4 regions of the Paenibacillus sp. Lou8.1 genome follow, and region 1 is predicted to be linked to each of the others. Evidence: riboswitches for the same ligand, from Rfam matches in the RefSeq annotation. Region 1 holds a riboswitch; each other region holds the start of a gene.
What was found. Region 1 has a riboswitch for thiamine pyrophosphate ahead of NLX78_RS03820 (thiamine phosphate synthase). Riboswitches for the same ligand answer to the same signal wherever they lie in the genome.
Positions count from the first base shown of each region.

Region 2: it holds a riboswitch for thiamine pyrophosphate, as region 1 does, so the genes downstream of both, tenA (thiaminase II) here and NLX78_RS03820 (thiamine phosphate synthase) in region 1, are expected to answer to the same signal.
Region 3: it holds a riboswitch for thiamine pyrophosphate, as region 1 does, so the genes downstream of both, NLX78_RS14180 (ABC transporter substrate-binding protein) here and NLX78_RS03820 (thiamine phosphate synthase) in region 1, are expected to answer to the same signal.
Region 4: it holds a riboswitch for thiamine pyrophosphate, as region 1 does, so the genes downstream of both, thiC (phosphomethylpyrimidine synthase ThiC) here and NLX78_RS03820 (thiamine phosphate synthase) in region 1, are expected to answer to the same signal.

Region 1 is NZ_JANAVN010000002.1:219,194-226,727, forward strand. Features, by position in the region: gene NLX78_RS03805 (thiazole synthase) at 1-422, opposite strand, end outside; gene thiS (sulfur carrier protein ThiS) at 425-628, opposite strand; gene thiO (glycine oxidase ThiO) at 625-1,773, opposite strand; gene NLX78_RS03820 (thiamine phosphate synthase) at 1,838-2,431, opposite strand; TPP riboswitch at 2,696-2,804, opposite strand; gene NLX78_RS03825 (ABC-F family ATP-binding cassette domain-containing protein) at 2,898-4,451, opposite strand; gene NLX78_RS03830 (hypothetical protein) at 4,823-5,812, opposite strand; gene NLX78_RS03835 (hypothetical protein) at 5,799-6,353, opposite strand; gene NLX78_RS03840 (hypothetical protein) at 6,355-6,750, opposite strand; gene NLX78_RS03845 (hypothetical protein) at 6,791-7,270, opposite strand; gene NLX78_RS03850 (hypothetical protein) at 7,322-7,534, opposite strand, start outside.
Region 2 is NZ_JANAVN010000005.1:261,189-268,722, reverse strand. Features, by position in the region: gene NLX78_RS09455 (polysaccharide biosynthesis protein) at 1-283, opposite strand, end outside; gene NLX78_RS09450 (glycosyltransferase) at 288-1,409, opposite strand; gene NLX78_RS09445 (NAD-dependent malic enzyme) at 1,807-3,528, shown strand; TPP riboswitch at 3,621-3,723, shown strand; gene tenA (thiaminase II) at 3,861-4,550, shown strand; gene thiM (hydroxyethylthiazole kinase) at 4,626-5,468, shown strand; gene thiD (bifunctional hydroxymethylpyrimidine kinase/phosphomethylpyrimidine kinase) at 5,465-6,295, shown strand; gene thiE (thiamine phosphate synthase) at 6,292-7,005, shown strand; gene NLX78_RS09420 (aspartyl-phosphate phosphatase Spo0E family protein) at 6,950-7,117, opposite strand; gene NLX78_RS09415 (helix-turn-helix domain-containing protein) at 7,417-7,534, opposite strand, start outside.
Region 3 is NZ_JANAVN010000009.1:50,371-57,904, reverse strand. Features, by position in the region: gene NLX78_RS14190 (bifunctional 2',3'-cyclic-nucleotide 2'-phosphodiesterase/3'-nucleotidase) at 1-1,674, opposite strand, end outside; gene NLX78_RS14185 (pyridoxamine 5'-phosphate oxidase family protein) at 1,896-2,330, opposite strand; TPP riboswitch at 2,601-2,710, shown strand; gene NLX78_RS14180 (ABC transporter substrate-binding protein) at 2,903-3,946, shown strand; gene NLX78_RS14175 (hypothetical protein) at 3,954-4,136, opposite strand; gene NLX78_RS14170 (MTH1187 family thiamine-binding protein) at 4,450-4,743, shown strand; gene NLX78_RS14165 (ABC transporter permease) at 4,740-5,516, shown strand; gene NLX78_RS14160 (ABC transporter ATP-binding protein) at 5,561-6,511, shown strand; gene NLX78_RS14155 (TatD family hydrolase) at 6,504-7,376, shown strand; gene nfsA (oxygen-insensitive NADPH nitroreductase) at 7,524-7,534, opposite strand, start outside.
Region 4 is NZ_JANAVN010000013.1:45,799-53,332, forward strand. Features, by position in the region: gene thiC (phosphomethylpyrimidine synthase ThiC) at 1-1,421, opposite strand, end outside; TPP riboswitch at 1,609-1,721, opposite strand; gene NLX78_RS18540 (IclR family transcriptional regulator) at 1,876-2,619, opposite strand; gene NLX78_RS18545 (alpha/beta hydrolase) at 2,918-3,955, shown strand; gene NLX78_RS18550 (Fe-Mn family superoxide dismutase) at 4,214-5,593, shown strand; gene NLX78_RS18555 (lipoate--protein ligase family protein) at 5,614-6,459, opposite strand; gene folE (GTP cyclohydrolase I FolE) at 6,624-7,217, opposite strand; gene NLX78_RS18565 (YneF family protein) at 7,272-7,526, opposite strand.

The DNA.
Region 1 (7,534 bases):
AGCCTCTTTGCTAGAATCACATCGTCCGATATGTAGGGCAGCACGATAAAGCCTTCTTCTAACAGCTTATCACTAGCTTTCAACGTTTCAAAAGGGTCAGGGAGCAGTGTCTTGCTATCCCCAATGACTTCCACCTTAATCATATCGCACAGGCCGGAGGCTTTTGCCAATTTGGCAATACGAATCGCCTCCTCTGCTGTTGTAGCCCCTGCTGTGTTGGGAAGAAGTGTATACCGGCTCAAATCCAGCATATCGAGAAAATGCTGCTTATCCCGTTCCTCCAAGTTCAATCTCCGTACAGCAAACGTCAATATTTCCGTCTCAGCAGCCTCTACGGCTTGGGATTGAATATCCAGATCAGAGAATTTTCCTGTTCCCAACAACAACCTCGACGTAAAAGATGCTTTTCCAATGGTTAACATGATCAACCGCCTCCCACAAAATGTACAATTTCTAGGCAATCTCCATCCTTCAGTACCGCTTCATCATGATCTTCACGGCTCAATATATGCCGATTCAGCTCCACCACTACGGTTTTCACCTTTACATCAAGCTCATGTAGCAATTGATTCACATGAGTGATTCGATTAGAAAAGGTCATGCTCTGGCCGTTAATCGTCAGCTTCATATGCTTTTCTCCTTGAGGAGCTCAGAAGAAAAACTACTTATCCCAAGTTCTGCTGCACCAGCCCCATTAAGCATAGCTGCCATCGCACGCCCGGTAGCATCACTCAGCAGGACACCGTTGCGATAATGCCCGACTGCAGCATATACGCCCTCGACCCCAGGAACAGTGCCTATAAAAGGGTGACCTGATGCAGCCTGCGGACGTAAGCCCGCCCAAGCGCGTATAAAAGAAGCTTCACGGACGCGCGGCAGCCAGGCAGAGGCACGTGCCAGCAACCCCTCCAAGCCTCCTACGGTCACTTCTTCGTCATATTGATGCGGAAGGCTCGTTGCCCCAATCCAAAGCTCGTTATTCTGTTTAGGCACGAGGTAAATATCATCAGCATAAATGGTGTATTCTAATGGGTGATCCTTCAAGGAGACCGCTACCGCTTCGCCCTTGACCGGATAAAGTGGATATTCAAACCCAACCTGCGCCAGTAATTTCATGCTATCCAAGCCTCCAGCAATAATGACCTGATCGCAGGAAAAAAAGCCGCTATCTGTTCGGACACCGCAAACTCGACCATCCTGTATGACCAGTTGCTCTGCCCGTGTACCAGACCATACCGTTGCTCCCAGCACCGCAGCAGCACCTGCATAAGCACGACAAAGCTGGACAGGAGCCACTTGTGTCTCCTTTGAACGATATATTGCTCCGATCGCTTGTTCATCCAAACCTGGAATTCGTCGGGCCAATTCCCTCGCATCCCACCAGATAGGACAATCATCCTCTCGCGTTTTAGCAGCTTTCCAGCGTTTTTGGCCTTCAGTTTCCGTACGGAAAGGGGTCACAAATCCTTCTGTACGGAATTCCACCGAAATACCCGACAAACGCTCCAGATCACAGACAAGCTCAGGGAATGCATCTCGACTTCTGCGAGCAAATCGTGCCAGCTCAGAGTCGGTGAACTCTTCACTTTCCGCTGCCAGCATTCCAACCGCTGCTCCTGAGGCTCCCTCACCCGGGATCAATCGTTCCAGCATGATCGTACTTCTTCCCTCCTTGGCCACATGATAAGCAATGGAACTGCCGATGACACCTCCACCTATGACCAAGCATTCAGCATGTCCTATCGCTCTTGCCTCTGTGTGTATCTTTAGCATTTGTTCCGTGTCTCCTCTCCATCAACCATTCTGCTTTCAGCTTGCCTCTACTCTCGTTTTCTCGCTACAAGCTGTGAACTACAAGATCTGCCATTCGCCTATATTCCATCGCAGCTGCAACGGGCGACTCAGCCTCCCATATACCAGACATCACCGCAATTCCGCTTGCTCCGGCCATATAAAGCTCCGGGATATGGTGCGGTTGTATGCCGCCCAGCGCGATCACCGGAATGTTCGACAGCCTGCAAATATGTTCAAGCTGAGCTAAACCCCGCGGTACAATACCGGGCTTACAATGGGTCTCATATACGTGACCATAAAGTACATAGTCTGCTCCTGCCTGCTCGGCAGTCTGCGCCTCCTCCAAGGAATGCACAGACACTCCACAGCGTGTACTCTTTGAAAGTAGGCTTTTCACATCCACAACAGGTAATCCATTAGCTGGTAGCTGGACGGTTCCAACCAAAGTAAGTAAAGCTACATCCACACGATCATTTACTACAATTTGTTGCAAAGGAACTTCCTGCTCCACCATGCTGCGAGTCAAAGAAAGCAATGCAGAGGCACCATTCTGTTTTAAACGTGCGTGTACATAATGAACATACGGACAAATCATAGCAGCCACTCGGGCGGCTTGTGCAAAAGTGCCCTTTTCCATTGAAATTGCGTGTAATTCGATTTTGTCTTCACCTCACATTGGATTAAAGGATCTAAGCTTAGCAGCCACGTCTACCAGCAGTAATGAAAGGGGATTGTATGTGAATCCGTCTACGGAAGCTCGAACAACTTAAAATGAACGAAACGCAAAAAAACCACTTCCCCAAGGAAGTGGTTTAACGAACGTCCAATAATCGAACGGACCATGATATCCGTATACGTGTATCGTCCCACGCACAAACAAAATAAAGATGGTGTTGCCTTGTTTGTACGGCGCTCACTTCCCTACGCTGGCATAACCCAGATCAGGTGCAAAGGGTCCGAAATCCATTTATTCCGTCTCAGCCGCATGGGCGGCTCCCCTAGTGTGACTATTTTATTGTATAAGCTATAGATAGCTTAGCATATTTTCCTAATTCTGCAAACCCCACTTCGTGTGAAATATGCAGAACTGGATTTAACTGATTTTAGTTAACTTTACTTGACCACTCTTCCACATTCCACGTTTTGGTTACCCAATCCTCGTAAAAGTCCGGTTCGTGAGATACAAGCAATACCGTCCCTTTGTATTCCTTCAAGGCACGTTTCAGCTCATCCTTTGCTTTAACATCCAAGTGGTTGGTAGGCTCATCGAACAATACCCAGTTGCTTTCACGCATTAACAGTTTGCAAAGACGGACTTTAGCCTGTTCTCCACCACTAAGCGCAGATAGCGGACGTGTGATATGCTCATTTTTCAAACCGCAGCGCGCCAAATGCGCTCGTACTTCATGCTGGTTCAAATGCGGAAATTCATTCCACACATCGTCAATCGGTGTAATTTTCTCTGCCTTTACTTCCTGCTCAAAATAAGCGGGCTGCAAAAAATCACCTTGATAGGTTTTTCCACTGATTGGCGGAATTTTTCCCAATATGGTTTTGAGCAATGTCGATTTACCGACACCGTTGTAGCCGACAATTGCAATTTTTTCGCCACGTTCAATCGTCATGGACATCTTAGGCAAAAGGGCATGTGTATAACCAATCTCAAAATCAATACCCTCAAATACCGTCTTTCCGCTTGCACGTGCCTCTTTGAATTGAAAGGTTGGTTTTGCGGCTTCTTCAGGCTTATCAATACGTTCGATCCGATCAAGCTGCTTTTCACGGCTCTTTGCTCTGCCTGAGGTAGAAGCACGCGCTTTATTACGCTGAATAAAATCTTCTTGTTTCTTAATAAAGTCCTGTTGCTTCTCATAAGCATCAATATGCTGAGCTTTGTTCAGATCCGCCATTTCAAGAAACTTTTCATAGTTAGCTGAATAACGGGTCATCTTGGCAAATTCAAGATGGTAAATAACATTAACGACCTGGTTCATAAACTCAGTATCATGTGAAATAAGGATAAAAGCATAGGGATAATCCTTCAAATAGCGCGTAAGCCATTCAATATGCTCTACATCCAAGTAGTTGGTAGGCTCATCCAGCAGCAGGACATTCGGTTTTTCCAGCAGCAACTTAGCAAGAAGCACCTTTGTCCGTTGCCCGCCGCTAAGTGCAGATACATCCCGATCCAGTCCTATGGCCGACAGACCTAGTCCATTCGCCATTTCTTCAACCTTCACATCAATGAGGTAAAAATCCCCCATATCCAGTTGCTCCTGAATTTCACCCATCTGTTCCAGCAACACTTCCAACTCTTCAGGAGAAGCATCCCCCATTTTGTCAGTAATCTGCATCATTTCCTTTTCCAATTCCAACAAAGGAAGAAAAGCGTCTTTTAATACATCACGTACCGTTTTGCCCGGTGTCAGCTTGGTGTGCTGATCCAGATAACCGTAACGTACACGTGGAGTCCATTCCACTTTACCCTCATCCTTAAGCAATTTTCCAGTGAGAATGTTCATGAGTGTCGATTTACCAACACCGTTAGCTCCTACCAAACCTACACGTTCCCCCGCAAGCAATCGAAAGGAAACATTTTTAAATAATGCGCGGTCCCCAAAGTTGTGGGATACATTTTCTACAGTCAATAAACTCATAAGCTGTTTTTGGCTCCTTATTGTCATCGGCGCTGCCGACTGTTCTTATTTCATATGCATTTCGTTTCTTTCAAAGCTTTATTGTAGCACATTCTACAACCATATCGGAATATTGAAAACAGTGAATTTTAAGGTTTTTTGGTATGGATCTGCCTAAAAAAACAAAAACCACCCATGAGGGTGATCAGAGTGTCGAGAAAGTCTAGAGGACTTTTCGACACTTCTATTTTTATATGGGGAGACGCATCTTTTAAAATAAAAATCGATTTAAAACGATCTGAGGACCCTAGTTTTTAGACCACTAAGACAGTTTTAAACCCCCTGCAAAAAAACAGGGGGTTTCTCGACAGCCTGACCACCCATGAGGGTGATTATTTTAAGCCATTATAACATTTGTACTCAAAGTATCCCGCAGCTGCTGCAGATTTTTCATCCGTAAAACGTTCACTCGCTTTAAAGGGAGCTGGACATGAATCTCTATAAAAATATTTCATTCTAGTTTCTGGTTCTATGCCACCGATAATGTCTTGCTTTCTGACGACTCTCCCACCACCAAATCCATAGTTATTGTAATACCTGTCTCCGACCGGAATGCCTTGGATAAACGCGATCAGACCCACATCATCTATCGTGTTGTACCACTCCTCTTGCGGAATGATCGGTAGTGTGAATGTATAGGATATGCCGTTACGTGCAGCTTTTTCATTATGGACATTAATCATTCGCGCCAGGTCCTCTTGAACGCTGCCAACAATAGTGGAACGACGTATTTGCTCAAAAGCTTCTGAATTATTCAGTAAAGATATAGGAGTCTGATCCTGAAGTTCCTTTTGAAAACCCTCCACCCACCTGTGATTCCGCGCATCGTATGCGTGCACATAATTATCCAAGCTGAACCCCACACTGTTGCCTACTGAATCAACATAGGCATATGGCTTTTTTTCGCTCCATTTGTGGGCAATAGCAGCTTGTCCACGCTCGTCTGTATAGGCTTCTGAAGTGAACGCATAATAACCGTCATAATCCAGAATTACAATGGCTGGTATATAATCCAATAATGCACGTTGTGCTACTATATCCTCATCAATGCCTACATTAAGAAAAAGGGTATGCAGGAACGTGTTCAGCGCTGCTTCTTTATCTACACGAAAAAACTTATCCGATCCGTATCCGGCCTCGCGTTCCTGACGTTCATTCTGTGAGAGCACGACCCCTGCATCCTGAACTGCGGTACGGAGAGCCGACGTATATTTCATTTCTAGCTGCTGCACTTCACGCTGATTCTGCACCCGTAAGTCACTAACTACACCAAAGGGCAAAAACAAAAGTATAAATATGACTGCAAAATCAGTAATCTTCATTCAGAACCATGCCCCCGTAAGAAGCTGTAACTGCCGGCTTGCCGCTATCTGCCTCACCGAGAAGCCATGATTTGTACAAGTTCGCAGGAGTCCGATTCGTATTATGTAACCGGACCGTAAAATAATCCCCGGCCATCAAGGTATACCGACGTGTCTGATCTGATTTTGGCTGCTGATTGTCAGGAAACAGTACAGGCAAGATTTGCGGATTATAGTACCCATCATATACAGTTTCATAGTTGCCTAGAAAACTGTCTGGCTTCGCGGCATCTGCATAGTCCGGTACATACTTTTTGTGCATATGCTCCAAGTCAACTTCGTACGTATTGCCTGTCAATTCCAGATCACGCATAAAATCGTTATACATCGTCGGTGTAATGTAACCTTTGGTTCTTACCATATCAACAAAACGTACAGTTGAATGATATGTATTTAACCCGGATATATCATCCTGCCGTTCAGCAGCTTGAACTGCGGGTACGATGTACAAAAGCAATACAGCGAGCAGCGTCCCCAACAACTTGGATATTGTTTGAACCACTTCAGTCTTCCCCCAATTTCTCAAAACGTACAGATGTTATGTCCCCATTCCCATTACGCTGTGGATACATGGAATATAAAGAGGAAGTATCCAGGGCAGATACATCAGGCTCAAATGGTTCAGAATACACATCGTACTCTGTCCCGTCGACTTGAACCGAAATCCCCTCCTGTAAGTTCATGCGAATTGCCTGTATGACCTGTGTTCCTTTAATCCGTTCCGGCAATCCCACCCCAGCAGTACGGGCTATTCGCCCTTCAGAATGCTCCTCTTGCTGTGATCTTAATTCCAGTGCACCATCCAGCTGGCTGGACAAGTCTGCTGCCGTTACACATGCGGTTATGAACAGAATAACTGACACACCAAGCCTCAGCATACTTGAAGCGTGATCAGACATACTCTCATCCCCCTTATGATTATTATCTTTGCTGTAGTGCTTAGGACTGGGTAAACAACAACCCACGGACAACGTTCGATTTGTCCTTTACGATTTCAGCCTTGAATTTGCCACTTGGATTTACGTATTCATTCTCTTTCTCATTAAGCGTATTCGTGATTTTCCCAGTCTTATCACTGCCACCATTCACTGCGCCATACTGTTCACTGTCTGGGCTAATGTTCAGAGCATTACCGTACCACTGGCCTGCCATATTTTTACCGGTTTTAATCTGAATGCCGAATTGGTCCTTCCCCTGAAACTTCCGTAGCGCGTTGGTCACCTGGGAACCACTAATCGTTGTGCCGTCATATACCGTAAAAGAGGCTTGAGACAATTCGGTCTGGATATCAGCAAAATTGTTTTGTGCCGTTTTAGTCGCCTCCTGGGCTGAAATAAACAGTATAACTACAATCGTAATTAGAGCGATGGTCAAAAATATCCCAGCGGCTACCTTTAAAGCTGTTGATGCGTTATTCATTATTTTTCTCTCCTTAGCTTGTTATTTTGTATTAGTCATAATAGAACTTTCTTACTGAATTTTTTGTATTTGCTCATAATAGTTATCCATTTGAATAAAGCTCATGCCGATCAACGGAATCACCAAATATAAAAAGATAAGACCATACATCGGGGCAAAACCAATCATCCTTCCCCAGATAGCCTTGCTGTCTATTATTTTTTCATACTCCTGTTTTCTTTGTTCGAAATAGTAGGACATATGGGATTCCAAATCATCAAAGGC
Region 2 (7,534 bases), on a different contig from region 1:
TGGCAAGCACGGTTAGCACCAGAGGTGCTTTGAGTAATAAAGAACCGAGCGGTAAGCTTCGTAGCGCAAGCTTTTGGTCTCCCTTAGAGACCAGTTTGGCAGTTAATAGCTGGATGGATAAACCCAAAACGGATAAAAGCGCAAAAAGCGCCAGCAGCGCATTCGCCTGGCCATAAGCTTGTCCGGTAAGATACCAGCTCGCTGCAATGTGGAAGAAAAAATTAAATCCGTTAAGCAGCACATTAAAGAGAGGAAACATCAAAGATCGTACTCGGTTGTACACGTTGTTATCTCACCCGCCGATCCAGTCGCCAAATATCAATGATGGAGCGCAAAAAGCGAATAGAATCCTTCCAGACATGGATGTGCGAGCCATCCCGGTCAATACATTTGACGGGTAATTGCAGCACACGAAGCTGGAGTCGCTTGGCAATAAACATCATTTCCAAATCCAACGCCAGTCCCAGCTGTTCCTTTAAATGCGGAAACATTCGCTTCACTGCAACCGAACTCATCACTTTAAGCCCAGTCTGGGAATCCACTACACCTGTGGGTAAAAAAGGACGGGAAATGACTCGCTTACCAAAGCTGACGACAGATCGCAATAAAGATCGATTCTCAGCGGTCATATCCTTGGTTCCGATCACGACATCATAATAGCCCTGCTGAACAACATTAATCATTCTGGCAATATCCTCAATAAAAAAGGAGTCATCTGCGTCCACAAATACGTAGTAATCCGCACCAATGGTCCGCATCCCTTCCAGATACGTCCCTGCCTTACGTGTATTGCGTCCCAATTCCCTTGTTTGAAGTAGCGGGCTAAGATTCTGATTAATCCGGTTTACGGACAAGTCCGTGGCTGCCTCCAGCGCTTTAATCAAGGCATTCGTACCATCGTAGCTACCATCATCAATGAGATAAATCGAACCTTCAATAATATGGCTGCGGATAAAGACCTGCAATCGTTCAGCAAAGGTTTTGACATGAACAAAACGTTGCTCTTCGTTATATACAGACAAGATAAATGCAATATGTTGGCTTTTGGTCGAATACTCGGGATAGAGCAAGCTTTGTATTTCCGAAAGCATTTCTTCGTTGTCATTGGCTTGCCAAAATAGCAGCCGCAAACGACCTACTCCGATGATTTGCACCATATGCTGATCACTGAACGGAAATGTTACATCCGTCACCAGTAACAATGGCATTTGCGGAAATTGGCTACGGATCTGATTGGCTTTCCGCACTGCCTGCCCCGGCTCCCTATAATCAATCAGGCAACAACATGCGTTCTCGTAGACTGAAGCTGCCTCCGTGTCCTCGCACTGTATATATTGGTAAAAACAAATCACATTGGGATAATCAATAGCCCTGTCGTTATCGCTAAAAATGGCTATAGGTCCCTGCACACAAACCTCTCCTTTTCCTCCGAATAGTTCTATTTTGTTGAAAAAGAATTAAGAATGTTTGCTTATAGGAGTTAAATTAATGTCCAAATACTTCATATTTCCTTAACAAAATAACTGACACTCCATGATATATATGGAGATAAGAGAAGAAAAACTAATTTTCATATTTGATAAAAACAGAGCATTTAGACCTGATTCATTAGAACCAAAATCATCAGGAATGGTTAGCGAATCTATATTGAAAGTTAGTTCTTTTATATCATTAGAAAGAAACAAATATGGTTATTTTGTCATAGATAAATGCAAGAATAAAACATATTTGCACGTCCATACTATGGACAACATGTCATCTTTCGTTATGAATAGTTATGAAAATGAAGAGAAAGAAGGTCTTTCTATGGAAGCTTTTTATGTCAATCGCGATGGCTCATTATCTACTCCATTGCGGGGAAAGGATGTGTTGGCAAATCCCCTTTTGAACAAAGGTGTCGCTTTTACAGAAGAAGAACGCAAAGAACTGGGTTTGGAAGGAATCCTTCCTCCCACCGTCCTTTCATTAGAGAAACAGAGCGTACGGGCATATCAGCAGTTTCTGGCACAACCCACCATGCTGCGAAAAAATGCTTCTCTCAACGACCTTCACAACCGAAATGTCGTACTCTACTACCGGCTGCTAACCGATCATTTGAGTGAAATGCTGCCCGTAGTCTACACGCCGACCGTAGGAACCGCGATTCAAGAATATAGTCACGAGTACAACCGCCCTGGAGGCATATATTTGTCGATAGATAACCCGAACGGTATTGGACAAGCATTCCATAATTCTGGTTTGAGTGGCCATGATGTGGATCTGATCGTCGTGACAGATTCCGAAAGTATTTTAGGGATTGGTGACTGGGGCGTCGGGGGTATTAACATTGCTATCGGCAAGCTTGCAGTGTATACGGCTGCGGCAGGCATTCATCCCGGGCGGGTGCTGCCAATTGTACTGGATGTAGGTACAAATAATGAAAAGCTGCTGAATGATCCACTGTACATCGGAAACCGCCATAAACGGGTTCGCGGAGAAGCCTATAACCAGTTTATTGATACTTTTATCAGCAAAACGTTAGCGCAATTCCCAAAGGCGCTTTTACATTGGGAAGATGTGGGCAGCGTAAATGCACGCCATATTATAGGAAAATACGGTCAAAGCATACTCACCTTCAACGATGATATACAAGGTACAGGAGCGGTGACCTTGGCTGCGATTCTTTCGGCGGTGGATGTCACCAAGACTCCGCTGCGTGAACAAAAAATACTTGTTTTCGGCCCAGGGGCAGCAGGAATCGGTAACGCTGATCAAATTCGGGGTGCTATGATTGAGGACGGCCTTTCCGCAGAAGATTCCTTCAAGTCCTTTTGGGCCTTTGATTATCGCGGGCTGTTAATGGAAGATATGGAAGACGTATTGGAGTATCAGAAACCGTATGTGCGCAAAAAGGATGAAATCAGCTCATGGACCCGATCGGGTGACGGCAAAATACCACTGCTAGAGGTCATCCGTCAGGTGAAGCCTACGATATTGATTGGAACTTCCGGTGTAGCAGGTGCCTTTTCTGAAGAGATCATCAAGGAGATGGCGAAACATGTAGAACGCCCGATCATTATGCCCATGTCCAATCCTACAAACCTTGCAGAAGCAGTACCCGAGGATTTGATACGGTGGACCGATGGCAAAGCACTGATTGCAACCGGAAGTCCTTTTGAGCCCGTCACCTATAACGGTACGAAATTTGAGATTGGACAGGCGAACAATGCCTTTGTTTTTCCGGGACTGGGTCTGGGTGCGATTGTGGTTAAAGCCAAAAGGATTACCCCTGCGATGTTTACAGCGGCAGCAGTTGCTGTTGCCAATGGTGTAGATTCGAATACGCCTGGCGGTGCACTACTCCCTCATATCCGAAAATTACGCGAAGTTTCGTACGCTGTTGCGATTGCGGTTGCAAAAGCCGCGATACAGGATCAGGTAGCCCAGGCGCACATTTCAGATGTGGAACAAGCTATACGGGATGTAATGTGGAAACCGGAATATGCCAAGGTCAAAGCTGTGGAAAGTGTAATTCATCACCCTCACTAAGCTCAAAACACCTAACTAGAGGAAATTTCATATTTTGCACACTATGTTTGACATAGCGTATGAACGTATGTACAGTAATAGTCAAAAGAATAGAAGTCCACTAGGGGAGCCGCTATGGCTGAGACAAGAACGTATCTTGGACCCTTTGAACCTGATCTAGTTCGTACTAGCGTAGGAAAGTGGAGCCTTCGTATATAAGGTTTCAAACGTTTTTTTGCGTATTGGGCCTATTGTTGAAGCCGCTCCATTTTTCCGGGGCGGCTTTTTAGCGTTGTTCCGGAATTATATTCTTACAGGACTTCTTGCTCTTCAATTTGATGGAGGTGGGGAAATTGAGTTTTACACAAGAACTCCGTCGGCAGGCGGACGGCATTTTTCAAGCGATTTTTGAGCACCCCTTTGTGAGAGGTATTGCTGAAGGAAGTTTGACAAGGGGACAGCTGATTCACTATGTAAAACAGGACTTTGAATATTTGAACGCATACATGCGGATATACGGCATCGCAATCTCCAAATGCACGAATCGGGAGGACATGGCTGTATTTAATGAACAAATCTCTTTTATTCTCCACAGCGAGGTTCATCCGCATCAAAATTTCTGTGCTGTCGCAGGGGTGACCTATGAAGAGTTGCAGGGATATCCGCTCGCTCCGTCGGCTCATCACTATATCCGTCACATGCTGACGGTTGCGCATGAGGGTAGCCTGGGCGAGATCTTGGCTGTGCTGCTGCCATGTATGTGGACGTATGCCGAGATTGGTCGCAGGCTGCTGGATGAAGTAAAGCCGGATGAGTCTCATCCGTTCTATGAATGGATGGGCTTCTATGGAGACCAGCTTGATGATACAACACTCAAGTTCCGAGAACGTGTAGATGCTTGGGCGGAAGACGCAACGGCTGCTGAGCGGGAGCGGATGATTGAGCATTTTATACTGAGCTGCCAGCTGGAATATAAGTTCTGGGACATGGCTTATACGCAAGAAGAATGGCCAGTCCAGATGCAGGTAACGGTCTTGGAATAGTTAGCCTGGCAATTCGATTCGTGAAGTACGGTTAAATGCCCTGTTGAACTACCAACTATAGAGAGGATAATCATTATGAGTACATGGGAAAAAAGCTATTCGGATCTCCTGACGAAGGTACAAAACACCAAACCCCTCGTTCACAATATGACCAATGTGGTAGTCACCAACTTTACGGCCAACGGCCTGTATGCATTGGGCGCCTCCCCGGTGATGGCCTATGCACCTGAGGAAGTAGCAGATATGGCAAAAATAGCAGGTGCCGTCGTGTTAAACATCGGTACACTGAACCGCGAACTGGTGGATGCCATGATCATTGCTGGACAATCGGCGAATGCACACGGTGTTCCGGTGCTGCTAGATCCGGTCGGTGCGGGAGCAACGAGCTTTAGAACTGAATCGGCACTGCGAATCCTGAGTGAAGTCAAAATCTCATTGGTGCGGGGCAATGCAGCCGAAGTCGCACATCTTGTTGGAGAAGCGCGTGAGATTAAAGGCGTAGATGCCGGTGACAGTGCTGACAGCGGCCATGTCGATCTGGCAATTCGGGCTGCTCGAACGCTCAATACGATGGTTGTCATTACTGGAAAAGAGGATGTCATCACCGATGGGGCCGAAGCACGAATGATTAGCGGCGGAGACGCGCTCCTCACGAAGGTAACCGGAGCAGGCTGCCTGCTGACCTCTGTGTTAGGTGCCTTTGCAGCTGTTGAACCCAACCTGCTGCTCGCCGGTACAGCAGGTTTGGCATTTTACGGTGCAGCAGCTTCTCGAGCCGCAGCACGTACCGCAGAGCTGGGGCCCGGCAGCTTCCAGATTGCCTTTCTCGACGAGCTGGCCAAACTGCATACAGGTTCACTAGAGGGGCATGTCTCGATCCATGAAGCCGGAACAACAGCAGCAGGTGGTGCGCGATGACAGACGTTCGTGTACCCAGAGCGCTGACGATTGCTGGTTCAGACAGTGGCGGCGGGGCTGGAATTCAAGCTGATCTCAAAACCTTTCAAGAACTTGGCGTGTACGGCATGTCGGCTATTACGGCCATTACCGTACAGAATACCTTAGGGGTCCACGGCGTATATCCGCTACCAGAGGAAGCAACAGCGGAACAGATCGAAGCTGTAGGATTAGACCTTGGAGTGGATGCCCTGAAGACTGGCATGCTGTTTAATGCCGGCATCATCCGTCTTGTGAGCGAGCAGATCCGAAGGTTCGGCTGGAAAAAGGTCGTCGTCGATCCCGTGATGATTGCCAAGGGAGGCGCTGAACTGCTGCAGCTGGAAGCGGTGCAGGCTTTGAAGGACGACCTGCTCCCCTTGGCCCTGGTCGTTACACCGAATATCCCGGAGGCGGAAGCCCTGACAGGGATCAGTATCCATACGATGGAGGATCGCCGCGAGGCTGCGAGACATATTAGCAGTATGGGACCAAAATTCGTTGTGATCAAGGGTGGCCACGCTGACGAGAGCGAGATCAGCGGACAGATTGTTGACCTGCTTTTTGACGGAACCGCCTTTATAGAGCTGAGCGGCAAGCGAGTACGGACTGTCCATACACACGGAACAGGGTGCACTTTCTCGGCAGCGATTACCGCGGAATTAGGGAAAGGGATGTCTGTACCGGAGGCTATCTCGAATGGCAAAGCCTTCATCCAGGCGGCAATTGAGGATACGTTGTGTCTGGGACAGGGACACGGCCCAACCAATCATTGGGCCTACCGACGTCGTCAGGAGATGCTTCTATGAGCGGCAGAATATTGTCAGAGGTGGTGCGCCGCCATCTACAGATATACCTGGTGCTTGGAAGCGTGAATTGCCTCGCGGAACCAGGCTGGGTCGTGCAGGAGGCTCTGGCTGGCGGAGCAACCATGGTCCAGTTCCGAGAAAAGGGTCTCGGCGCGTTAACGGGCGTTCCTATGTTCGAACTTGCGCGCCAGCTACAGGAACTGTGCCGTCACGCTGGTGTCCCCTTCATCATCAATGACGATGTGGAGTTGGCTCTTGAACTCGACGCCGACGGTGTTCACATCGGTCAGGACGATGAATCCGCCGATTCCGTCCGCAAGCGAATCGGAAATCGAATTTTAGGCGTCTCCGCCCATACCATCGAGGAAGCACGTCGAGCCATCCTGCAAGGTGCTGATTATCTCGGCGTCGGACCAATCTATCCCACCATCTCGAAAGATGATGCCCATGCCGTACAGGGACCGGCAATTTTATATGAGATGCGTAAAGCGGGAATTGATGTGCCGATTGTTGGGATCGGAGGTATTACAGTGGACCGTGTTGAGGAAGTCGCACGTGCAGGTGCAGATGGTGTAGCGGTGATTTCAGCCGTGACACAGACAGAGCAGGTTAGAGGTGCGGTCAAGGAATTAAAGAAAAATATGGTCTCATTTCTCAATGATCCGATCTACATGTTTGATATTGATTCAACAGATCATCCAGCTTTTTAGATTGTTCTATTACTTTGGGATGTGTTAAAAATCCATACTTTTTCTGGACCTGGTACAGTTTCTTCCTAGCTCTTTCGACACAAAGTAAAGTCACACTTTGATTCATCAGCATGATCCCTCCTATATGTCATATTTTATAACAAAAAGACGTTTTTTGGATTTTCAAATGATGCGCCTAACAAAAAAAGAACATCACAAAAGTTTGCATAAACAGCGAAACCCCAAAATCCACGTAAAAAAAGCCTCCGTCTCCACTAATAAAGCGGGACCGAGGCTCTTTTTCATAAAAAGATTCAATAAATATTAGAACATACAACCTAACCGTTTTAAGCACCTCCAATTTGTACTTGAGGCGTTATTCTTTGATTTTGGTTATGCGACTGAACAGGCATTGATAAAATAAACAAGAAGCTAGCTGCGATGACCAGCAGAATCATTTTTTTCAACATTGTCTAACCACACCTTTTCTAATAGTTTGAAATACTCTTCCCTTGTTTCGGGAAGCGCATGTGCTTGGAAATGTGCAAAA
Region 3 (7,534 bases), on a different contig from region 1:
GATAAATTTCTGTGCAGGATCTATAGCCTTTCCATTGTATTGCAGATCCTTGATACGATGAGCTGAAGAATCAATAATAGTTCCCTTGGCATCATATCGTGCAGGCTGAGTTACATCAATCTGGTAATTCACACCGTCAATGACATCAAAATTGTAGGTTGGGAAATCTTTGTTAATCAGCGATTGCTCCTCAGTTTGCTTTGGATCAATGCGGTTGAACTGACCTGCAGACCACTCCAGCCATTCCTGAATTTCAGCACCGGTCACTTCTACAGCATGAACCGTGTTCGGATACACATACAGGTCGGATACGTTTTTAATCGCTACCGTACCTTCAGGAATATTGGTGTAATACTCGGCTCCGTTTCGACCGCCGGCCTTGAATGGAGCGCCTGCCGACAATACGGGAAGTTTTTCGTATTCAGTTCCTTTAAGATGGTTTTGAACATACCATTTCTGTGCATTCGTCACGATTTGAATAGAAGGATCGTCCTGCACTAATGCAAAATAGCTGGTAATCGGTGCAGTCGTTGTTCCGACAGGTTGACGAATATAATCCAAGGTTCCTTGATGCTCTTCCTTGATCGAATCTGTCAGTTTGTAGTCAGGAGTAAACTGCACAGCCTGGTTAGTGGTATTCACAACCGGACGTACTTCAGACTGAGAGTTTGTTACGTTCCACTCGCGGTTTTTCTTTTCCAGGCTCAGGTCAATAATACCCAGCTCCTTGCCCCATGAGGAAGCTTCCACGGCCGGTACGCCGTTAATGGTTCCTTTATCTAGATCTACACCCTTCATTTCTTTAAAATCAGGACCAGGGAAAGATTTATGAGCATGCCCAAACAGAATAGCGTTAATTCCGTCCACCTGGCTTAAATATTTAACGGCATTCTCCATCATTGGCGTTTGCGGCACATCCTCATAACCTGTGTGCGCAAGCACGACAATAATGTCAGCACCTTCCGTCTTCATTTGAGGAATAAACTTTTTCGCCGTTTCCACAATATCCTTCGTAACGACTTTATCCTTCAAATTGGCTTCATCCCACTGCATAATTTGAGGTGTGACCAAGCCGATGACACCCACTCTGAGCGTATGCTCTTCACCTTTCTCATCCGTTACCGTTTTATCAAGAATTTGATAAGGGGTAAAATAATTTTTAGTAGCTTGCCCCCCCTTATCAACATAAACATTCGCATTTACGTAAGGGAAATCGGCTCCCTTGAGCGATTTTTCCAGAAAATCGAGACCATAGTTGAATTCGTGGTTGCCCACTGTCGCCGCATCATAGCCCATCAAGTTCATCATCTTGTAGACTGGATGGACACCGCCTTCTTTTTCATAGGTTTTGTTTCTGGCCATATAATCGCCTAATGGATTGCCCTGTAACAAATCACCGTTATCGAACAGCATGCTGTTTCTTGTTTCACTGCGCGCCTGTTGGATCAAACAAGCTGTGCTAATCAAGCCATATTCGTTGGTTTCTTTGTCTGAATAGTAATCATAGTTCATCAGCGACGCATGAATATCCGTTGTTTCCATGATCCGCAAATTCACCGTAGCGCTATCGCGAGAATCGCTAGCTGCCCAGGATGGAGCGGCCGAAAACACCAGCATGCTACAAGCTACAACTATTGCTGTAAACCCTTTAAACCAATTTTTACGAAATAACAAAATATACCCCTCCTCATTAAGGTGTATGCCTCATATACATACTTTTGCACATATATGTAAGCCTTGAACCCACCATTTCTATTTTAATCCAACGCCAGACAAAAGAGTAGTCATTCACTTAAATTATTTATGAAAAAATAATTAATTCTCTCAAAAATAAAAAAACCAGCAAACCTCCTAAAAAACTCGGAGATTCACTGGTTTATCCATTTATATTCTCATTATTTATTCCACACTTGGCGCTCCGTTTGCTGACCCACATACTCAATGCGAGTCGGATTCACGTCCAGAATGACATAATCGGGATCATCCGGTCCGGAAAACCATTCCTTCAAGGAATCGTTCCACACTTGTTTGCGCAGCCCTTCATCAGCTGTAATCTGGACAGTAGCCTCCACTTCTACGACTTCCTTTGTACCGCCAACTTCATAACCCAGCAGCAGATAAGCATTCGGATTATCCTTTAGCTCATCCACTTTATGCGTTTTGCGATCTGTCGCCAGATGAATGTTCATTCCATCGTTAAAAAGGGCCATATAGCGTACTTTCGGTTTGCCACCCTCTACCGTACCTAACGAGCAAAATTTGTTGTTATCCAAAGCCTTCACAATGGCTTGTTCTAGTTGGCTACGATCCAATGTTTCCGTTTTACCCACAGTACAACAACTCCTTTTCACGAATTAGAATTCTCTACGGCCATGCCATTGGGCACCAGCCCATCTGAACCTACCTGCACAGCTGTTCTGAAAATAACATGACCCGATCAGATCGGATTGATGCATGCTCATTTTCAGATCAAAGCTCACAGTAAAAGTGTACCCTATCGTTCGGCAAATGAACCGCCATCTCTTCCTCCATGCTGGACAGACCCGCATTCAAGGCATATAATCGTCGTAGTAAACCCGAATAAATGAACCCATTAAACCTTACAATGCCAGGGGTGCTGGAATCGGCCGGCTGAGAGTGTGTCCCAAGACACTGACCCTTACAACCTGATCTGGGTAATGCCAGCGTAGGAATGCTTAAGCAAGATGTGCCTTTTTTACATAGGACCATCCCTTACTTTGGTATATACAAGCGCAAGCGTCCCGGAACCTCGGGGCGCTTTTTTTGTTGAAGATTAAGTTGTTGGAAAGATCGCGTCCGGCAGATGTTATTTTTATGAAAATGGGGAACATAAGCTGTCTGATTGGACGGATAACGGGTAATTAAAGGAGAGAACACAACGATGAAGCGCATGAAAATGTTAAGCCTGGGACTGATCAGTCTGTGGCTCATGGCCTTGACCCTGACCGCTTGCGGTGGAAGTCCCTCCACATCCCAAGAAGCGGCTCCCGCTACCAACACTCAAACGTCTACTCCGGCAAAGGAGCTCAAAGATGTTAAAGTCGTGCTCGACTGGACACCCAATACGAATCATACGGGACTCTATGTTGCCAAGGACAAAGGATTTTACGAAAAAGCGGGTTTGAATGTCCAAATTATTCAACCTGGTTCAGGCGGAGCCGATCAAATGGTTGCCTCTAATGCTGCACCTTTTGGTATTAGCTACCAAGAAGGCGTCACACAGGCTCGTACGCAAGGCGTGCCGCTTGTATCCATCGCTGCGGTGATTCAGCATAATACCTCAGGCTTCGCAGCCCCAGTAGATCGCGGAATTAAGAGCCCCAAAGATTTTGAAGGTAAAAAATACGGCGGTTGGGGCTCTCCCGTAGAAGAAGCGGTCATGAAATCCATCATGGATTCAGACAAAGGCGATGTGAGCAAAGTGAAGATCGTCAACATGGGCAATGCAGACTATTTTACAGCCGTGAAGCGGGATATCGACTTTGCCTGGATTTTCTACGCATGGACCGGAATTGAGGCCCAGCTTCGAGGTGAGTCATTAGATATGCTGTATGTAAAAGATTATTCCAAAAGCCTCGATTACTATACACCTGTAATTGTGAGCAACGAACAGACAATAAAAAATGATCCAGAACTGGTAAAAGCGTTCATGAACGCTACCGCACAAGGCTATGAATACACTATCGCCCATCCAGATGAAGCCGCGGACATCTTAAGCAAAGCTGTACCGGAGCTGGATAAAAAACTGGTACTTGCCAGCCAAAAATGGCTGAGCCCGCGTTATCAGGACGATGCCGCGCAATGGGGTGTGCAAAAAGCGGAGGTATGGCAAAACTATTCGGACTGGATGTACGAACGCAAGCTGCTCAGCAAGCCTTTGGAAGTGGATAAAGCCTTCACAAACGACTTCTTGCCCAAGCGCTGATCATTTGTTAAAACGCTAAATAAGACTGAACTAGAGAAGTGAACGAAGTTCCACTACGCAGTCGGATGGTGCTTCCCATCGCTGTTGTACCCAGATTTCTTTTATGAATATCCAGAGGTTGAAATCTGGGTACAAAGGCGAACGCTAACGCTTGTACAGCACCATTCCGCCCACTTCGTTCTCGTTCCACTTGGTTTATTCTTTAGTCTCATAGTGTCTAAGCGCAAAAGCAGGTGCGCTTATGTGAGAAAAATACAAAATACCGTACAACCTAGCTTAAAAACTAAGGTGCTTTTTAAGGCGGTTGGCAGCGTAGCGGTTCATTTGAATCTGGAGAAGCGCAGCGTTCGCCTTTGCCGTGGGATTCTTACCTTTTAAAATTTATTCAAAGAATCCCACGGCAACAGCGATCGTAAGATCAAATGAAACGCGAAGCGGTCTCCCCGCCTTAAACCACCCTATTTTCTCAAAACAACTCCACAATAAAGGACAGGTGAATTTTCATGGCTAACACACTGCTCAGTATTCAAGTAATCCCTAAAACTCCTAATAACGAGGACTCTTACCCGTATGTAGATAAGGCGATTGAGGTCATTCAGCGCTCCGGAGTCAAATATCAGGTGAATCCATTGGATACGACCATGGAGGGCGAGCTCGACGAGTTGCTGAAAGTGGTTAAAGAAATGCACGAGGCTTTGACGGAAGCGGGCAGTCCCAGCGTCATTTCACAGATCAAAATCGCACATAACCCACAAGGCATCAGCATGAACAAGCTGACCGAGAAATATCGCCCATGAATCCGAAAGGCAAGAACGCATCCTGGTGGAAAAGCGTATGGCCGCCCCTTGTGGCGGTCCTCTTCTTTTTAACGGCCTGGCAGGGGGCGGTTTCCTATTTACATATTGAATCCTGGCTGCTGCCAGCTCCATCCCTAATCGTACAAGAGGGCATGGCGCAATCGGCGTTGCTTGGCACCCATACATGGGCTACAATTCGTCTGACACTTGCGGGATTCGCTATAGGGACAGCTACGGGACTGCTGATCGCCATCGTTCTTCATACGATTCCTTTTCTCAAATCTGCTCTATACCCGCTCTTGATCCTTAGCCAAAACATTCCGATCATCGCCCTCGGTCCGTTGCTCATGGTGTGGTTTGGTTTTGGCGTGCTGCCCAAGCTCATGGTCATTACCTTAGTATGCTTTTTTCCCGTGGCTGTAGCGGCCATGGACGGGCTGACTCGAACAGACCGTACGATGATGAACTATATGCGGATGTCGGGTGCAAGCCGCATGTCTATTTTTATGAAGCTGGAGCTGCCACATTCCCTGCCGCAAGTCTTTTCTGGCGTTAAAATTGCTGCTACCTATAGTGTGATGGGCGCGATCATTGCCGAATGGATCGGAGCTAGTGAAGGAATTGGATATTATATGCTGCTGCAAAAATCGGCCTATCGCACGGACCTCATTTTTGCAGCCATCGGCATTATTGTCGCACTCAGCTTACTCATGTTTGTGGTTATTTTACTACTGGAGAAATGGTTGGTTCGCTGGAAACCCGATCGAGAGTAGCTTCCTCCTTGAATTAAATACAGCAAAGAAAGGACGTGGCGCGTATGAGTCTGCATCCGATTGACTTATCATCACACAACGTGGCTAATGAACAACGAGCCGGGGAACAACAGAGTCCTTCAACTGCTCCTCCTGCTTTGGAATTGGACGGGATCAGCCTTGCCTTCCGCGAAAAGCGAAGCTTACTGCCCGTACTGCAGGATGTATCCCTCACAGTCAAGCCGGGAGAATTCGTTTCCCTCATCGGTCCGTCAGGCAGCGGCAAAAGCACGCTATTTCACATCATCGGTGGGCTACTCAAACCCCAGCAGGGACGTATCCGTATGCACGGACGGGACATGACTGGTGAACGTGGTCATATCAGCTATATGCCGCAGCAGCCCGCCCTTTTTCCGTGGCGTACCACGCTGGACAACGTACTGCTTGGGCAAGAAAATGCTCCACGTAAAACTACAGCAGTCCCCCCTGAGTACGCCAGTGAACGCGAGCGTCGCAAAGAAGCCTTGCAATGGCTCGAACAGGTTGGACTTGGTAAATTCGCCAAGGCGTACCCACATACGCTGTCTGGTGGAATGCAACAGCGCGCAGCCTTTCTACGAGCACTACTCAGCCCGCAGGAATTAATGCTGCTGGATGAGCCGTTCAGCGCACTCGATGCGCTGACACGTGCAGACATGCAGCAATGGTTATTACGCATGTGGGAAAAGAACCGCCGTTCTGTGCTATTTATTACCCACAGCATTGAAGAAGCGCTGCTGCTCTCCGACCGCATCTATGTGCTGTCGGCGCGACCTGCTTCGGTGGTGCATGTCGTAGATGTCCCTTTTCCCCGCCCGCGTAGGGAAGAAATCACCCTCGATCCGCTCTTTATTGAATGGAAGCGGACCATGACCAGCTGGATGCGCGAGGAAAAGTACAAACTGGACGGCGACATGGACAATGCTCAGAGCGTCCACAAGAATATCCCGGAAGATGGATTGAATCGACATGAGTGACGTAAAAGTTCGATGTGCATTGAAATGGAACAGCCAAACAAAGCCAGGCTTGGATTTGACCGCAATTGAGCCCGCTCCATTGATCGACGCGCATATTCATGTAGACAGCTACCCGCCTGAACAACAAGAGTTATTGCTCGCTTCACTTGCCGATAGCAGCGTCCAAGCCGTGATAGCCGTGTCGATGCATCTGGGCTCCAGCCGAGCCAATCTACGGTTAGCCAAGCGTTACCCCGAGCTGGTACGACCAGCCTTTGGCTTTCATCCCGAACAGGCTCTTCCACCGCAAGCTGAGCTTGACCTCTTGTTCGACTGGATGGACGAACATGTACAGCAGATGATCGCCGTGGGTGAAGTCGGCTTGCCCTATTACAATCGGCTGGAAGCCTCACAGAACGGTTCACCTTTTGACCTCGCTCCCTACATAGCGCTGCTGGAGCGTTTTATCCAGTTTGCAAGCAAGCATAACAAGCCCATTGTCCTGCACGCCGTTTATGAGGACGCAGATATCGCCTGTGACCTTCTGGAACGTCACAGCGTCACGCAGGCGCATTTTCACTGGTTTAAAGGCTCTGCCGCCACAACCGAACGTATGGCGCGGAACGGCTATTATGTCTCCTTCACACCGGATCTCCTGTACGAAGAAGAGATCCGCAGTTTGGCAAGACAGTATCCGTCTGATCAGATCATGGCAGAGACAGACGGTCCCTGGCGGTTCGAGGGGCCTTTTACCGGACAACAGACACATCCACGGATGACTGCCGACGTCATTCGCGCGTATAGTAAGCTGACCCATCAAGATGAATCTGCCGTCCGTCAATTATTTTATGAAAATACGAGACGCTTTTACTCACTATCTGATTGATAAAGGATACCAGCTATTTACTCACTGGAAGGTTTACAACCACAACATGCAACCAAAGCAAAGAACCTCCTTATTTACGCGGGACTTCATCATGCGTAAATAAGGAGGTTCTTGTATTTTGCAGAGTTTTTTGTCGCTACTCAGCTTTTATTGCTTCA
Region 4 (7,534 bases), on a different contig from region 1:
AACCAACCGATCATCGCCGCCCCGATGGCTGAGGTAATATGATCATATCCGGGGGCAATATCCGTCGTGAGCGGTCCCAAGGTATAGAAAGGAGCCTCCTTACAAATCTCCATTTGTAAATCCACATTCTCTTTGATTTTATGCATAGGGACATGTCCCGGCCCTTCAATCATGACCTGAACATCATGCTTCCATGCGATTTGCGTTAGCTCGCCCAACGTTTCCAGCTCTGCAAACTGTGCTTCATCATTCGCATCATAGATACTACCCGGACGTAGACCATCCCCGAGAGAAAAGGCCACATCATAGGCTTTCATAATTTCGCAAATTTCTTCAAAATGTGTATACAAAAAATTCTCCTGATGGTGCGCAAGGCACCAGGCTGCCATGATTGACCCACCCCGGGACACAATTCCCGTCATTCTATTCGCCGTCATCGGAATATACCGCAGCAATACACCCGCATGAATTGTAAAGTAGTCCACTCCCTGCTCCGCCTGCTCAATCAGCGTATCGCGATACAACTCCCACGTCAGCGCTTCTGCTTCACCGTTTACCTTTTCAAGTGCCTGATACAGCGGCACAGTCCCAATCGGTACAGGAGAATTCCGAATGATCCATTCACGTGTTGTATGGATATTACGGCCTGTGGACAGGTCCATAACCGTATCCGAGCCCCAACGCACAGCCCAAGTCATTTTCTCCACTTCCTCCTCGATGGAGGAGGTAACCGCAGAATTACCAATGTTCGCATTGATCTTCACGTGAAAATGACGCCCAATGACCATTGGCTCACTTTCCGGGTGATTGATATTCGAAGGCAAAATGGCTCGTCCAGCCGCCAATTCCTGCCGTACAAACTCAGGCTCCACCCCTTCGCGGATCGCCGCAAATTCCATTTCGGGCGTAATGATCCCTTGCCGCGCATAATGCATTTGCGTCACTGTACGCCCTTGCGAAGCACGAAGCGGACGGTTGGTCACGCCGGGAAATTCCACTGTCTCCCGTTTGGAGCCAGGTTTCAGTCCATTATCCTCCGGCTTGACGGCGCGTCCCTCGTAAGCCTCCACATCGCCCCGTTCCAGGGCCCAAGCTCGCCGGAATGGAGGCAGGCCCTGACGGATATCGACCTGATAGGCTTCGTCGGTCATGGGACCGCTTGTATCATATACACGCAATGGCTCATGATGCTCCGTGCCCTGCGGCGTATGTGTAGGATGAAGAGCAATTTCGCGCTCTGGCACGGCAATGTCCGGCCGCGAGCCTTGAATATATACCTTACGGCTTCCTGGAAAGGGCGTTACCCCACTGGCTTGCTCCCCGTTTGTCTTCTCTACCTCAACTTCTTTTGTTCCTACCAATCTTACTTCTGCTGATTTCAATTCTGTTCCTTTTGTTCCTTCTGCTTCTGTCGGCTTCATTGTCCATTCCTCCCGTTTCGATGAAATGACACACCGATCCGGAACCATTCCCAGGGTGGCGCTGATCTATGCAAAAAAGCCGGTTCCCCAGGGAACCGGCTAATCTAACGAGGCAGCTATCCAGACAGTACGCATGTGGAATAATGATATTCCAATGCGTCACCGTAGACAGCAGCCGCGTATACATTTCAATGGCCGATTACTTCCCTACGCTGGTATGATCCAGATCAGGTGCAAAGGGTCCGGAATCTTGCACGATTCCATCTCAGCCCGGCATTACAGGCTCCCCCAGTAACTGTGATACTTTATTCACATGAGGCGGATATAACAGACATCCCGCCTTCCTTACCAGACTACTTCAAATTTATGGCTTTGGCAACCCTTTTAGGTTCCCTTTACCAAGGAGACGTTCTCCATCAAATCACTCTGCTTGCTTCAACTGTGTTCATTCTTATTACGGAAGCATAAGCCCCATTTCCTTCGCCGCTTCGATCAAAATCGGAGCAAAGTCATGTAGCGTCTCGGGTGCAAGTCGACTGACCGGGCCAGATACAGATAAAGCCGCAGTGACCTGTCCCTTCCGGTTCACAATTGGCGCTGCCACAGCAGCAGCCCCTGGCTCCCGTTCTTCATAGCTGGTCGCATAGCCCTTCTCGCGAATGTCCTGCAGCTGAGCTTTATAGACCTCCGGGTCTACTGAGGGCGGCCATTCATCCCCGCTTAGCAGGGCTTCCAGCTCCTGCGGCGGCATAAAGGCCGCCAGCACCTTGCTGGAGGCCCCTACAGCCAGCGGCATACGCGCACCTACAGGCGCAACCCTGCGGATCGCCTGATTGCTCTGCACGGCTTGTATGCGAATACGCATGCTGCCGTCCCGTAAGTACAAGCTGACCGTCTCGCCCAGACGGTCACGTAGTCCTTCCATTGCAGGTTGTAACAACACCGCCGGCTCGTCACTTTGGGACAAATGCGTGGATAGCTCCCAAATACGGAAGCCAAGTCGATATTTTTCCGTTTCGGCATTCCGAACGACAAAGCCCCGATCCTCCAACGTAGTCAGCAGCCGATGAACCGTGCTTTTATGTAGACCAATTTTGGAGGCAATCTCCGTCAGGCCAAGATCCGAATTTGCGGTAAAACACAGCAGTATATCAAGTGCACGCTCTACAGCGCGAACGGTTAATTTACGGTCTTCCATCGTGAACCGCTCCTCTTGTATCCATATTCGTTTCACACTATGAAACATGGTTACATAAATTATATAGAATAGTCGCGGCTACTGTAAACCGATGTTTTTGTGACAACCATATTACAGAACGAGAACAAACATCGACAATTCTTTGCATCATTTTTACTTTTCCGGTTCAGGCGTTGACTTTGGATAATCCCCATCATACGATAATAGGTATCTATACGGATCTACACTACTATTTTCAAGTGGAATTATACCTAAATTCTATGAAACGAAGATCAATTTTATATAAGGAGGCTCTTACATGATTTCGACATCCCAGCGCAACGCTCAGCTACAGACCGCTGTTCAGGAGCCGTCCACCCCACTCTTTAATCCCCGTCTGCTGCGGTTCAAGCACGTTGTGATTGCTCTGCTGCTGTCGGTCGTCTTTTTTCTGTTGTTTTGTTTTATTGCCTTGCATGCTTACATCGCATGGGTACTTACGAATCCCACCGTTGCACCGCTGTACTCTAATCCGATGCAGGCCAAAAGCATGCCTTATGAGGAAGTTAGCTTCCCTGCCAAGGATGGTAGCCGCATGGTACAAGGCTGGTATATCCCGGCGGATCAATCGCGGAAAACGATTATTTTCAGCCATGGTTATGGGGCTAACCGCGAAGAAAGCTGGATTCCCATGTATGATCTGGCGCATTATGCCCACAGTTTGAACTTTAATGTGGTCATGTTCGATTATGGATTTGCGTCACAAAACAGCAAAGCAGTCGCAACCGGAGGCAAAGCAGAATCCCAACAGCTCCTCGGAGCAATTCAGCTTGCGAAGCAACGCGGCTCATCGGAGATTATCGTATGGGGCTTCTCCATGGGAGCAGGCACCGCTCTTCAGGCGGGCTTGCAAACCAAAGATGTGGACGCAATGATTTTGGACAGCACCTTCCTGCTGGAACCGGATACGCTGTACCATAACATTCACAATCAAATTAATCTGCCAAGACATCCGTCTTTGGAAATTCTGGAGTTGCTGTTTCCAATTTTGAACGGCACCAGCTTGCATCAGATTCCATATCAGGAGGTTAAAAAGGAAAACTACCCGTTCCCGATCATGTTTGTGCATGGTACACAGGATGAAAAAGCTCCTTATCCTATTGCGGAAAAGCTCGCTGCCAATCAAACCAACCCGCTTTCCAGTGTATGGATTGTTAAAAACGGGATACATGAGCTTATTTTCAGAGAGCACCCGCGTGAATATTTGCGACGGGTATCGACGTTTCTAAGCAGTGTACAGGAGCTGGAGGACAAGAAAACCACCGCTGATGCCCACAAACAAACGAATACGAAGTAAAAAATTATTTTTCGAAGAACTATATTCTATTCTTCCCCTTGAAGAAGCCTGTCTATGGACACTTAACCCGTGCCGTAGCTGGGCTTCTTTTTCGTGTTCCATGGGTATTCATTGTTTTACCTAACAGATGTGACCGGATTAAGGGAGTTCATAGACATATTTCCGATGAGACAGTGAATATACTGGGTACGTATGCATCCAGGGCAGATCTGCCAGATCGGCCGGATAGCCATAGTGGGATACGGGAGGTAAAATACGATGCTGAGTACTTATGGGTCTTTCCTGCCCTTACGTGTGCTGGAGGAAATTCGGCATTGGAAGCAGCAGGAAAGTTGGCATGTGGAAGTGATTAAATCCGCTACCGAGGGACTGGAGCCTACTTATGTACGGCTGCTGGATGATTGGCGGACTGTATTCGAACAGACGGAACGCACCGCCATAGAGTTGCTTGAAGAGCAACGGAGCGCACTCGATCCGGCAGATCAGGCGTGGCATCAGGAATGGAAACAGATGTCAGCTGCTCCACAAGCACATACACACGAATTCACTGAACATTCTAAACAGTCAAGGGGATTAGACACATCATCATCTGTAAAAATGCCATTGTCAGAGTCAGCCTCAAACTCTCAGCTTGACTCACAAGAATTAAATCGTCGACTGGACGATTTGCTGCAAACCGCAAACCGTCAGTCACAGGAGTATGTACGGCAGCTCGGGCTGCTAAGCGAGCACAGTCATGCATTGCGTCAGCAACCAAAATCCGCCGGAGTTGTATTACACGCGGCACATGAAAGCCAATATTTCCTGATCTCGACAACCCCCTTTCAGGAACCTGGCTCCATCGCAAGGGCTGCTAGGTTGTATCATGTAGCTACAGAGGGTGAGAATTACCCAGAGGAAGAACTTCGAGAACGGCAGGCAGACATAAGGGGAGAAGGCGCATGGACGACTAAAGGCGTCAAGTCCAGCCAGGCGCAACCTTCGGCAACGGAAAAAACCACAATCGGCCGGTCGGTTCCTATTGGGGGACATCGGCTACCGCCGCTCCCTTACCCCTATAATGCGCTTGAACCGTATATTGATGAGAAAACAATGCGTATTCACCATAACAAGCATCATTTGAGCTATGTGAATGACCTGAATAAAGCGGAAAAGAAGCTGGAAGAAGCTCGAAAAACAGGTGATTTTGACCTCGTAAAGCATTGGGAACGGGAACTGGCATTCAACGGCGCAGGCCATTATCTGCATACTCTTTTTTGGACGATCATGAGTCCACAAGGTGGTGGAAACCCAAGCGGACCGCTGGCTGAACAGATTAAAAAGGATTTTGGCAGCTACGATGCATTCAAAAAGCAATTCAGTTCAGCAGCCGAAAAGGTCGAGGGTGGCGGCTGGGCTATCCTGGTATGGAGTCCACGCGCGGGACGACTTGAAATTTTGCAGGCCGAAAAGCACCAGAATCTGACTCAATGGGAGTCCATTCCGCTGCTAGCGCTAGATGTATGGGAACATGCATATTACTTAAAGCATCAGGCCGAACGCAACAAATACATTGAAGATTGGTGGCATGTCGTTAACTGGCCAGAGGTTGCAGAGCGCTATACCCAAGCCTCCAAACTGAGATGGCAACCCTTCTAAGCTTCTAAGCTAAAGAAAAACTACACCTGCAAATCGTATCGCTCTCTGAGTGCTGCCATTTGTTCGGTCAATTCTTCCGGTTGTACCAGCCAGCCAGCGGCAGGTAAAACGGCTGTCCGGCTCTCAACGATACGGCGCAGAGATGCCGTGTACGCCTCAACAGACGGCACTCCAGCCAGCTCTGCCAGGCTACCCATTGTTGCTGGATTCACCCGGGGGTAATCCTGCTGCTGCACGCCTGCCGACGTGTCCCCGGCTGCCTCTGTGTAGAACTCCTGTACCGCCTGTGCACGCTCTACACCACTGCCCTCAATCATCACGAAAGCTGTGATGATATACGCCTTGGCTTGGCGCCGCTGTGCAATGCCGCAAAATTTGCGGCCTCGGACGCTGACATCGTAATCCCCGGGACAGAAGGACCCGGGAATTTCTCCGGTCTGCGCCTCGCCAGACCACGGAACCAGCGCATCGGCAATTAGCGCTGCCATGAGCCGGAAATCCTCATGCAGGCTGATGGCCCGCTGTGGATTCGGCAGGATCAAGGACAGGTTCAGCACCCCCCTGTCCAGCATGACGGCTGCTCCACCCGAGGGGCGTACGCATACCGAGGTTCCCGCGCTGCGCACTCGCTCCATCGCCTGTGGGGCGTAGGGAAGCCTGCGGTCCCGGTGACCGATCACAAGCGCTGACGGATGCCGCCATAGATGCAAAATGGGTGCAGCTCCTTTCCCTACTTGCCGACAGGCCAGCTCCTCCCAAGCCAGCGGAGACAAAACGTCCTCCTGAGTGGCCGCGAGTGGCGCTTCAAACCACTGCAACTCAGGCAAAGCTGTTGTTTTTTCTGTTGATCTATGTACATTCTCCATACGTTATCCCCTATCTGTAAAAATAACTGTTATCCATAGGCTAATTGTATTTTAAGGCGGCTATCCCGTCGTCTCTATTTCTGATGTTAACAAAAAAAGGTGGCTACGCCTATGCGTAAACCACCCTTTTTTTGTTCATCACATAAACGTCTTGCGATGTTCGATCAATCCTTGAGCAGCGACAGAAATTCTGCGCGCTGTGCTGCATCATCACGAAACGTACCACGTACCGCAGACGTTACCGTTTTGCTACCAGGCTTTTTGACACCTCTTGCACACATGCACAGGTGCTCGCCTTCCACGACCACCATAACCCCGTGAGCGGAGACTGCTTCATTTAAAATATCAGCGATCTGTGAAGTAATACGCTCCTGTACCTGCAATCGGCGGGTCACTGCCTCTACCAGACGTGCAAGCTTGCTCAGTCCTACAATTTTGCCGCTGGGTACATAGCCGATATGCACTTTTCCGAAGAAAGGAGCCATATGGTGTTCACACTGGCTGTAATAAACGATGTCCTTCACGATCACAAGCTCCTCGTGATTCTCGTCAAATGTCACACCCAACGCATCCCGGGGATCAACCTCATAACCCGCAAATATTTCCTCATACATGCGCGCAACGCGTGCCGGTGTTTCCAATAACCCTTCACGCTTGGGGTCCTCACCGATCAGTTGTAAAATCTGCTCCACATGGTACTCGATTTTATCCCGGTTATCCGCAGCTTTGCGGTTAATATAATCTTTTACGCCAGCCACAGTAATCCTCCTCTATGCAGCAACCTCATGCGGCATCCGTGCTCACGTTGCTCATTATTTCCGACGGCCCTGATTTTTACGCGGACCAGGCTGATTTTTGGAGAACTGTTGGTTCTTCATCATCTGCTGGGCTTTTTGCATTTGTTTCCCATTCAGGTTGTAACCCATCTGTTTGGCCATTTTTTGCAGCGTTTCAGGGTCGTTTTGCATCTTTTCAAGCTGTTTACGAAGATAATAAGCACCGATGAAAAATCCCCCAACCAAACCAGCAATCAGGGTAATAATCGGAATGACAATATTCCACACCACGAAGTCGT